3 regions of the Rhizobium sp. KNZ14-9A genome follow, and region 2 is predicted to be linked to each of the others. Evidence: predicted binding sites of a transcription regulator. Region 2 holds the regulator's gene; each other region holds the start of a gene.
What was found. Region 2 encodes PhoB, which activates phosphate uptake and scavenging genes when phosphate is short. Its sites were predicted from a motif close to TGTCATNNANCTGTCAT; they were not measured.
Positions count from the first base shown of each region.

Region 1: ACR9ZQ_RS15030 (UDP-2,3-diacylglucosamine diphosphatase) is a predicted target of PhoB. The motif match lies at 2,108-2,124, and genes of this name have one in related genera.
Region 3: ACR9ZQ_RS09650 (BtaA family protein) is a predicted target of PhoB. The motif match lies at 1,506-1,522, and genes of this name have one in related genera.

Region 1 is NZ_JBPGXB010000002.1:1,719,348-1,722,623, reverse strand. It holds gene ACR9ZQ_RS15035 (MFS transporter) at 1-1,034, opposite strand, end outside; gene ACR9ZQ_RS15030 (UDP-2,3-diacylglucosamine diphosphatase) at 1,229-2,041, opposite strand; gene ACR9ZQ_RS15025 (NADP-dependent malic enzyme) at 2,289-3,276, shown strand, end outside.
Region 2 is NZ_JBPGXB010000002.1:3,316,698-3,319,973, reverse strand. It holds gene pstB (phosphate ABC transporter ATP-binding protein PstB) at 1-427, shown strand, start outside; gene phoU (phosphate signaling complex protein PhoU) at 472-1,185, shown strand; gene phoB (phosphate regulon transcriptional regulator PhoB) at 1,317-2,000, shown strand; gene ACR9ZQ_RS23255 (pyrroline-5-carboxylate reductase) at 2,131-2,919, opposite strand; gene ACR9ZQ_RS23250 (GcrA family cell cycle regulator) at 3,222-3,276, opposite strand, start outside.
Region 3 is NZ_JBPGXB010000002.1:709,120-712,395, reverse strand. It holds gene ACR9ZQ_RS09655 (serine hydrolase domain-containing protein) at 1-1,370, opposite strand, end outside; gene ACR9ZQ_RS09650 (BtaA family protein) at 1,567-2,811, shown strand; gene ACR9ZQ_RS09645 (class I SAM-dependent methyltransferase) at 2,826-3,276, shown strand, end outside.

The DNA of each region.
Region 1 (3,276 bases), 1.6 Mb from region 2:
AAATAGGCGCCCTGGGCCGAGGCTTCCTGCGTCTCCTGAACGGTGGCTACGATGCGCCGTTGCACGCCGGTATGCACGAAGGCATAGGTGAAGCCGTGCAGGCATTGCAGCATGAAGAAACCGATAAAGCTCGTCTCCGTCGGGAAGAACACCCAGCGGCAGATGCTGACGGCACAGCCGAAGCGGATCAGCGTCCAGGCATTGAAGCGGCGGTTGAGGCGCCGCGACAGGAAGAACACCGTGACCTCAGAGGCCACACCGGCACTCCAGAGCATGCCGACTTCGGTGCCCGAAAAGCCGAGTTGATGCCAGTAGATCGAGGAAAAGGCGTTGAGGAGCGCATGACTTGACTGCTGGATCGAAACGCCGAGCAGCAAAAGCAGCAGATGCGGCTCGCGCAGCCCGCTGCCTGTGGTCGCCGGAAGATTGATCGGCTGGCCGCGCCGCCGTGTCGGCCCGATACGGGGACAGAAGACCGCCATCGTAATCGTCAGCACGAAGCCGAAGATCATCACGGGCAGCACCATGCCGCCACCCCAACGCCCGACCAGTTCGCCGCCGGTGAGCGTCGAAATAATGAAAGCGATCGAGCCCCAGACGCGCATGGAGCCGTAATCGAGCCCCCAGCGGCGCACACCCGAAATCACGATCGATTCGACGACAGGCACATAAGGGGCAAAGGTCGCGCCCTGGAGCGCAAAGACGATCAGCACCGGCCAGAAATTGCTCGTCCAGTAGAGCGCGATGGCCGTCAGCAGCGAGAGGATGCCCGACCATAGGAGCACATGCGCCCGCTCCTGCATGCGGTCGGCAAAGACCGCGACGATCGGCGCCACGAGAACGCGCACCACCATCGGCACGGCGAGGATCGTGCCGATCTGATGATCGTTGAACTGGTGAGTCGCAAGCCAGACGGGGAAGAAGGGCAGGACGATACCGTTGACCAGCAGCGGCGCGCTGTAACAAAGCGCGCTGAGCAGCCGGAAACGCGGCGGCGCTCCCTCACCCGTCGAGGGATTTTGTGCGGGAATCATAGTGGACCTGAAGGAAACTGTGCGTTGCCTAACACATCCCATCAAACACGACTATGGCGAGAAATAGCCCGATCGAAACGATACGGATATAAATCGAAACGATTTAAAAAAATAAATAGGGCCTGTCACCAGACGGCAACGGCTAAATTCATGATGCATCGGCGGAGACCGCCGATGCGGTACGCACACATTATTCAGGCAGCCTGCGGGGCAAGATCGCCCTCTTCCAGCAATTCGACCGATGTCAGTGCCGGCACGTTGCTGGTGAGCGCACGCCAGGTGATGAGTTCGAACCTGCCGTCTTCATGCTCGACGATCGCCGTGCAGCTTTCGACCCAGTCGCCGGTATTGATGTAGCGGATGCCGTCCATATCCTCGATCACGGCGTGATGGATATGGCCACAGATGACGCCGTCGGCGCCGCTCTTGCGGGCTTCCTCGGCAACCACCCGCTGGAACTCGCCGATGAAATTGACGGCGTGTTTTACCTGCAGCTTGGCCCAGGCCGAGAAGGACCAGTAGGGCATGCCAAGGCGGCGGCGGACCGCTGCGAGCACGATGTTGATGCGGATCGCCGTGTCGTAGGCCCAGTCGCCGAGATAGGCGAGCAGACGAGCGTTGCGCACGACGACGTCAAATTCGTCGCCATGCAGGATCAGGTACTTCTTACCGTCGGCGCCGTCATGGATGATGCGCTCGACGACGTCGATGCCGCCGAAATGCATGCCCGGAAAGGCGCGCAGGAATTCGTCGTGATTGCCGGGAATATAGACGACGCGCGTACCCTTGCGCGCCTTGCGCAAAAGCTTCTGGACCACGTCGTTGCAGACTTGCGGCCAGTACCAGCTGCGCTTCAGGCGCCAGCCATCGACGATATCTCCGACGAGGTAGATCGTGTCTGCCTCGTGGTATTTCAGGAAATCCAGCAGGAAATCCGCCTTGGCGGCTTTCGAGCCGAGATGCACATCGGAAATGAAGAGGGTGCGGAAGCGCCGAGGTTCCATCATGTCTGTCACAAGCCTTTCCGCTCGTGTCCCATCGTTCTTCGTCTGGTCTTCCAAAATCAAACTCGTGTATCAGGAAGATGACAAACCGCAGGAAAGGCCGGCAAGCCTTTCAATCCACCGGCCAATGTCAGCTCCCCGTTACCATCAGGTCAAAAAGTTCAGCTGCGGCTATTTCCGTACTGTTCCGACCGGTCGATTGATGTATGGAGGAGTCTTCAAAAGACTTCGAACAACGCTGGAGGCGGCGATGGATCACCAGGAAAAATCCAAATCGGAAAAGAATTTGACGGGCGGTAGCCTCGACGAGCAGGCGCTTTTCTTCCACCGCTATCCACGCCCCGGCAAGCTGGAAATCCAGGCGACCAAGCCGCTCGGCAACCAGCGCGATCTGGCGCTCGCCTATTCTCCGGGTGTCGCCGCTCCCTGCCTCGCTATCCGTGACAATCCGGAGCAGGCCGCCGACTATACGTCCCGCGCCAATCTCGTTGCCGTCATTTCCAACGGCACCGCCGTGCTCGGCCTTGGCAACATCGGCCCGCTCGCCTCCAAGCCGGTCATGGAAGGCAAGGCTGTCCTCTTCAAGAAATTTGCCGGCATCGACGTCTTCGATATCGAAGTGGATGCGCCAGATGTCGATCAGATGGTCGCTACCGTCGCTTCGCTCGAGCCGACCTTTGGCGGCATCAACCTTGAAGACATCAAGGCCCCGGAATGCTTCCGCATCGAGAAGCAGCTGCGCGAAAAGATGAAGATCCCGGTCTTCCACGATGACCAGCACGGCACCGCAATCATCGTCGCCGCCGCCATCCTCAACGGCCTGGAACTCGCCGGCAAGAAGATCGAAGAGGTCAAGATCGTTGCGTCAGGCGCCGGTGCGGCAGCGCTTGCCTGTCTCAACCTGCTGGTGACGCTCGGCGCGAAGCGCGAAAACATCTGGGTCCACGATCTCGAAGGCCTCGTCTATGAAGGCCGCGTCGAGCTGATGGACGAGTGGAAGGCGATCTACGCCCAGAAGAGCGACACGCGCACGCTTGCCGAAAATATCGGCGGCGCCGACGTCTTCCTCGGCCTGTCCGCTGCCGGCGTCCTGAAGCCGGAGCTGCTGGCGCAGATGGCCGACAAGCCGCTGATCATGGCGCTTGCCAACCCGACGCCGGAAATCATGCCTGATCTCGCCCGCGCAGCGCGTCCGGACGCGATGATCTGTACCGGCCGCTCCGACTTCCCGAACCAGG
Region 2 (3,276 bases):
CCATGGCCTTGCCAAGTCCAAGGCCGACCTCGACCAGATCGTCGAGACGAGCCTGCAGCGCGCCGGCCTCTGGAATGAGGTCAAGGATCGCGTGCATGAATCCGGCACCGGCCTGTCCGGTGGTCAGCAGCAGCGTCTGTGCATCGCACGCGCCGTTGCCGTCAGCCCGGAAGTCATCCTGATGGACGAGCCCTGCTCGGCGCTCGACCCGATCGCGACTGCAAAGGTCGAAGAGCTGATCCATGAGCTGCGTGAAAACTACACGATCGTCATCGTGACGCATTCCATGCAGCAGGCCGCGCGCGTATCACAGCGTACGGCAATGTTCCACCTCGGCAACCTGGTCGAGGAAAACGACACCGACAAGATGTTCACCAATCCCGACGATCCGCGCACCCAGGACTATATCATGGGCCGGTTCGGCTGATTTTGGCGATGTGAAGCCTTCCCGATTTTCGAGGACAAAGCCCCATGGCATCGACACATATTTTTTCCGCTTACGATGACGATCTGAAATTCCTGTCCCGGCGCATTTCCGAGATGGGTGGTCTTGCCGAACAGATGGTCGGCGAGGCCGTCCGTGCGCTGGTCAACGGCGACACTGCGCTCGCCCAGAAGGTCATTTCCGACGACGTGATCCTTGATCACGCGGAACGCGAAATCAACGACAAGGCGATCGTCACGATCGCCCGTCGCCAGCCGATGGCCTCCGACCTTCGCGAGATCATGGGTTCGATCCGCATCGCTGCCGACCTCGAGCGTGTCGGCGACCTCGGCAAGAACACCGCAAAGCGCGTCATCGCCGTCCAAAGCACCGGCGTTCCGCGCAAGCTCGCCCGCGGTCTCGAGCATCTCTCCGAACTGGCGCTCGTCCAGCTCAAGGAAGTGCTCGACGTCTATACGACGCGTTCTGCGGACAAGGCCAAGTCCATCCGCGAGCGCGACGACGAGATCGACGCGATGTACACCTCGCTGTTCCGCGAACTCCTCACCTACATGATGGAAGATCCGCGCAACATCACGAGCTGCACGCATCTTCTCTTCTGCGCCAAGAACATCGAGCGTATCGGTGACCATGCGACCAACATCGCCGAGACGATCTACTACATGGCAACCGGCGCCCAGCCGGAAGGTGAGCGTCCGAAGGACGACAGCTCCAATACCGTCGGTGCGGTGACGGAGTAATCCGGACCTGCCAATTGCGTGCGCGCCCTGCGCTGGGGCGCGCAAAGGTCGCAGCCAATTCCAAGTTTCTGCATGGTCCCTTGCTTAAATCACCCCCGGTTTAAGGATCATGCATTAGGAGACTGACACGCATGATCCCAAGAGTTGCAGTTGTTGAAGATGAAGAGGCGCTGAGCGTGCTTCTCCGCTACAACCTCGAGGCTGAAGGTTTCGAGGTGGATACGATCCTCCGTGGCGACGAGGCCGAAATCCGGCTTCAGGAGCGCACGCCGGACCTGCTCATCCTTGACTGGATGCTGCCGGGCGTTTCCGGCATCGAGCTCTGCCGCCGGCTGCGCATGCGGCCGGAGACCGAGCGTCTGCCGATCATCATGCTGACGGCACGCGGCGAAGAGAGCGAACGCGTTCGCGGTCTCTCGACCGGCGCGGACGACTATGTCGTCAAGCCCTTCTCCACGCCGGAACTTGTTGCTCGCGTCAAGGCGATGCTGCGTCGCGCCCGTCCGGAGGTTCTCTCCACCGTTCTGAAGTGTGGTGATATCGAGCTCGATCGCGAAACCCATCGCGTTCATCGCAAGAGCCGCGAAGTCCGCCTCGGCCCGACCGAATTCCGCTTGCTCGAATTCCTGATGTCGTCGCCGGGCAGGGTCTTCTCCCGCTCGCAGCTTCTGGATGGCGTCTGGGGCCACGATATCTACGTGGACGAACGTACCGTCGACGTCCATGTCGGCCGCCTGCGCAAGGCGCTGAACTTCTCCAACATGCAGGATGTCATCCGCACCGTCCGCGGCGCGGGATATTCCATGGAAGCCTGATCCGAGTGATCGGAGGTCACGAACGGGTCGCTCGGTTTCGCCGGGCGGCCCGCTTGTCTATCTGACACCCCTAGCTTCTTATGAAAGCCGACACCAGGCGCCGAAAGCGGACCTCGAGAGAACCTGCTTTCTACAGACGAATGCGTGCGAGAACTCGATCAAGAGCCTTTTGCAGAGCCGCAGTGCCACCGAAATCGCGAAAGTCTTCGAGCACCTGTTCATTCAATCCGCCCTTGGTCGAATGCTCGCCGATGAGTTCATCAAAACTCGCGACAGGTTTCGAACGGGCAGCATGGGCGAGGCCGGAAAACAATTGACGGAGGTAGGCGTCGCCAGCCGTTCTCGAAAGCCCTTGGCTCTGCAGCCAGGTCGACGTCTCGTCCAGGATGCCGAAATAGGTGGCCATCAGGCAGCTCGCCACCGCGAGAAGTTCGAACTCAGGTCTGTTTTCAACCTGGATCGCCGTTCCGAGCGCCGAAAAGAGGGCGTGGGAAACCTCGTCGGGCGGGTAGATCGCAGTCGCGCCCTGAAGATCTGCGATGTACGGAAGTGGAATTGCCAGGCTCAGGCGAACTGGCTGATCGATCCACGCCAGCAGTTGATCCATTGGCGTGGCCGCGACGAAGCTGATGACATGGTGGCCCGGCCGAAATCGGAGCGAGCGGATGACCTCCTCGGCAATTTGCGGCCTCACGGCCACAAATACGAGATCGGATCGGTCGAGAACATCCTGGTTCCCCAAAGCGATCGACACATTCCGGTTTGCCGCCGCAAGGCGGGCGGCGACGCTTGCGTTGCGCGGTGACAGCACTACCGGTGTGTCGCGAAACGCTGTCTTGCCCAATCCGGTGACGACGGCCTCGGTAATCGTGCCCGTCCCGACGAACCCCATTGTCATCCGCTTTGGATCGATCTCCATTGGCACCCCTGAGTGACTGTTTGCGCTATGCTACTCCACGGGAATACGGCATCTGTATCAGAAAATCGCGTTACAGCGCCAGGACCACCATTCTATGCCAGTTTAGGGCTGAAACGCATTGGTGGCGTTGGCCACATAACTTCGCATTGTCAGGCATGGTGAACGACCGGCGGAGATCGGCCTCCGGCAGATAGTCGTGGTCAGGAGCGGTTTTCCAGCCCTCCTGTGCCGACTAAAAAATACGCCCCTCTGCGCGTCAGCGAAGAGGGGCGGCGGATGCTGCATCTGTTGAGAAGGCGCGGTCAGGCGACCCGGACAGCCTTGCGGCGTTCGCTGACCGGCTGGTAGGCGAGGCGC
Region 3 (3,276 bases), 2.6 Mb from region 2:
AGCGTATTGAGAATTTCCTTCAGCACGATCTGCGGCCTGTAGCCCAGCCAGCTCGGCGTCAACCCCATGCGGACGAAAACGAGATTGGCCGAAGGAATGATTGCCACCGTCTGGCCGTCATGGCCCTGCAGCCAGAACGTATCCGGCGGCAAGCCGAACTCCGCGCTCGTGCCGCCGCCCGGCCCCGCAAGCCAGGCCTGGCCTTGCGTATATTTGCCGCCCGAGCTTGCCGTCGGCGTCCGCATCGTCGCAACAAAACCTTCCGGCAGAAGTCTCTGTCCGTTCCACACACCATCCTGCAACAGGAATTGGCCAAAGCGCGCCCAATCATGTCCCGTGGCGTAGAGATAGGAACTGCCGGTAAATGTACCGCGCTCATCGGCTTCGAAGACTGCGCTCGTCATGCCGAGTGGGGAAAACAGTGCATCGCGGGGATAATCGAAGGCCGCCCGCGGATCGCCGACCTTGTTCATCCAGATACGCGAAAGAAGCATGGCTGTGCCGCTGGAATAATGGAAATCGGTACCCGGCGCGGCCGCCAGGGGCGCACCTGCTGGCAGGGACACCATATCGGGGTCGAGATAGAGCATACGCGTCACATCGGCGACGGCGCCATAATCCTCGTTGAAGGCGAGCCCGCTTTCCATGCCGAGCAAGTCGGAGAGCTTGATATCGCCGCGCGGATCATTCGCCCATTGCGGCAGGAGATGCGTGTCATCGAATGAGATCTTGCCTGACAGCATCAGCCGGCCGATCAGCGCCGCATTGACGGTCTTCGTCATCGACCAGCCGACCAGCGGCGTATCGGCGTTGAAGCCCGGCCCGTAGCTTTCGGCAATGATGCGGCCATCCTGTACGACGACCATCGCCCGCATGGCAGGCCCGGCAAGCTTGGCATCAGCCAGAAGCGCCGCGACCTTGGCATTGCCGGTCGCCGGGTCGACGCCCTCACCGTCCGGCCAGACCGCGTTATTTTCACCCACCTGCGGCGCCGGCACCAGCGGTGCGCCCCTGGCGGCGGCATCGAAATCGCCATCAGGCACGCTCGTGCAGCCCAGAGCACCGCGATAAAGCGCGTAGCTCGGCGCAAACAGGCCCATGAAACGCGAAGTCACCCGCCCGCTGTCACGATCGATCTCGACACGCATCAGCCTGAGCAGCGGGTTTCCAGGCGCTTGGACATCGTCGTAAAGAACGGCGTCGGGATCACGACCGGCAATAAAGACATTGGAGCAGACGATCTTGGCTGCGTAGCCATTGCCCACCTTCAGGAGCTCCGGCGGGCTTATGGAGAGCCACGCGGCTGCGCCTATGGCAACGAGAATGACGAGCAGGGTCAAGCCCTTGAAGATACGCGGAACAACTCGCATGCAATCCTCCACGGAACGGAGAGAAGCAGGAAACTTGGCTCACGGAAAGAGAGAAGCGAAAAGAAGTGTTTCAATCGACTTCAAATTTCGCGGAAGTCTTGGCCGGGTCTCGTCGAAGCCTTGGCCCACAGGGCTCGTCATCAAACTGTAGCAGAGGCGCGTTACACGCCCTGAACGCTAAAAAGGTGACAAACTCATGTCGGAATTTGCACCGGATACCGGCTTCCGCAAGAACCGGAAACTCAAGGCAGCGCTTCTCCGCCACAAGGCTTTTTCCAAGGACGGCTTCTCCGAGCGTCTCTTCGGCCTTCTCTTCTCCGGCCTCGTATACCCACAGATCTGGGAAGACCCGGATCTCGATATGCAGGCGATGGAGTTGAAGCCCAATCACCGTATCGTCACGATCGGTTCGGGCGGTTGCAACATGCTGGCCTACCTTTCCAAGGCGCCGGCTTCGATCGACGTCGTCGACCTCAATCCGCACCACATTGCGCTGAACAGGCTGAAGCTTGCCGCCTTCAAGAACCTTCCAGGCCATTCCGATCTCGTGCGCTTCCTGGCGATGCCGAACGAGAAGTCGAACAGCCGGGTTTTCGACCGCTATCTGTCGTCCAATCTCGATGATACGACCCGCGCCTACTGGAACACCCGCAAGTTCGGCCGCCGGCGCGTCACGGTTTTTGACCGCAACATTTATGAAACCGGCCTGCTCGGCCGCTTCATCGGTGCCGCTCATCTTCTTGCCCGCCTGCATGGCGTGAAGCTGCAGGAAATGACCAAGGCCCGCACGATTCGCGAGCAGCGCCAGTTCTTCGACGATCAGATCGCTCCTCTCTTTGAAAAGCCCGTCGTTCGCTGGATCACCAACCGCAAGAGCTCGCTTTTCGGTCTTGGCATTCCGCCGCAGCAATATGACGAGCTGGCAAGCCTTGCCGCCGACAATTCCATCGCACCGGTTCTGAAACACCGTCTGGAAAAGCTGGCCTGCCATTTCCCGATGCGCGACAATTACTTCGCCTGGCAGGCCTTTGCGCGCCGCTACGCCGATGGCGAGGAAGGCCCGCTGCCGACCTATCTGAAGCCGGAGCACTATGAGGTGATCCGCGCCAATGTCGACCGCGTTAACGTGCACCACGCAAGCTTCACCGAGCTTCTGGCCGGCGAGCCCGCCGCATCGCGCGACCGCTACATCCTGCTCGACGCGCAGGACTGGATGACGGACCAGCAGCTCAACGATGTCTGGCGCGAAATCACCCGCACCGCCCGCGAAGGCGCTCGCGTGATCTTCCGCACGGCCGCCGAAAAGAGCATCATCGAAGGCCGCCTCGCCCCTGAAATCCGCGACCAGTGGCACTATTTCGAAGAGCAGTCGCGTGAGATGACCACCCAGGACCGCTCGGCAATCTACGGCGGCTTCCACATCTACGGGAAGAAGGCGTGAGCAAAGTCGACGAGATGACCGTCAAGAGCGAGGAACATGCCGACCTTATGGACGGCATGTACCGCTACCAGCGCCATTTCTATGATCTCACCCGCAAATATTACCTTCTCGGCCGTGACAGCACGATCCGCAATCTCGACGTTCCCGAGGGCGGCACGCTCCTAGAAGTCGGCTGCGGCACCGGCCGCAACATGGCGCTTGCCCACAAGCATTTCCCGACGGCCAAGCTCTACGGTCTCGACATTTCCCAGGAAATGCTGATTTCCGCCCGCAAGACCTTCGCCACCAAGGCAACGGTCCCGGACTTCCGGGTGGCGGATGCCACGGCCTATACGCCGCGCGAATTCGGCACCACCGGTTTCGACCGCATTCTGATTTCCTACGCACTGTCGATGATCCCGGATTGGGAACGCGCGGTGGATGCGTCGATTGCCGCGCTCAATCCCGGCGGCCAGCTCCACATCG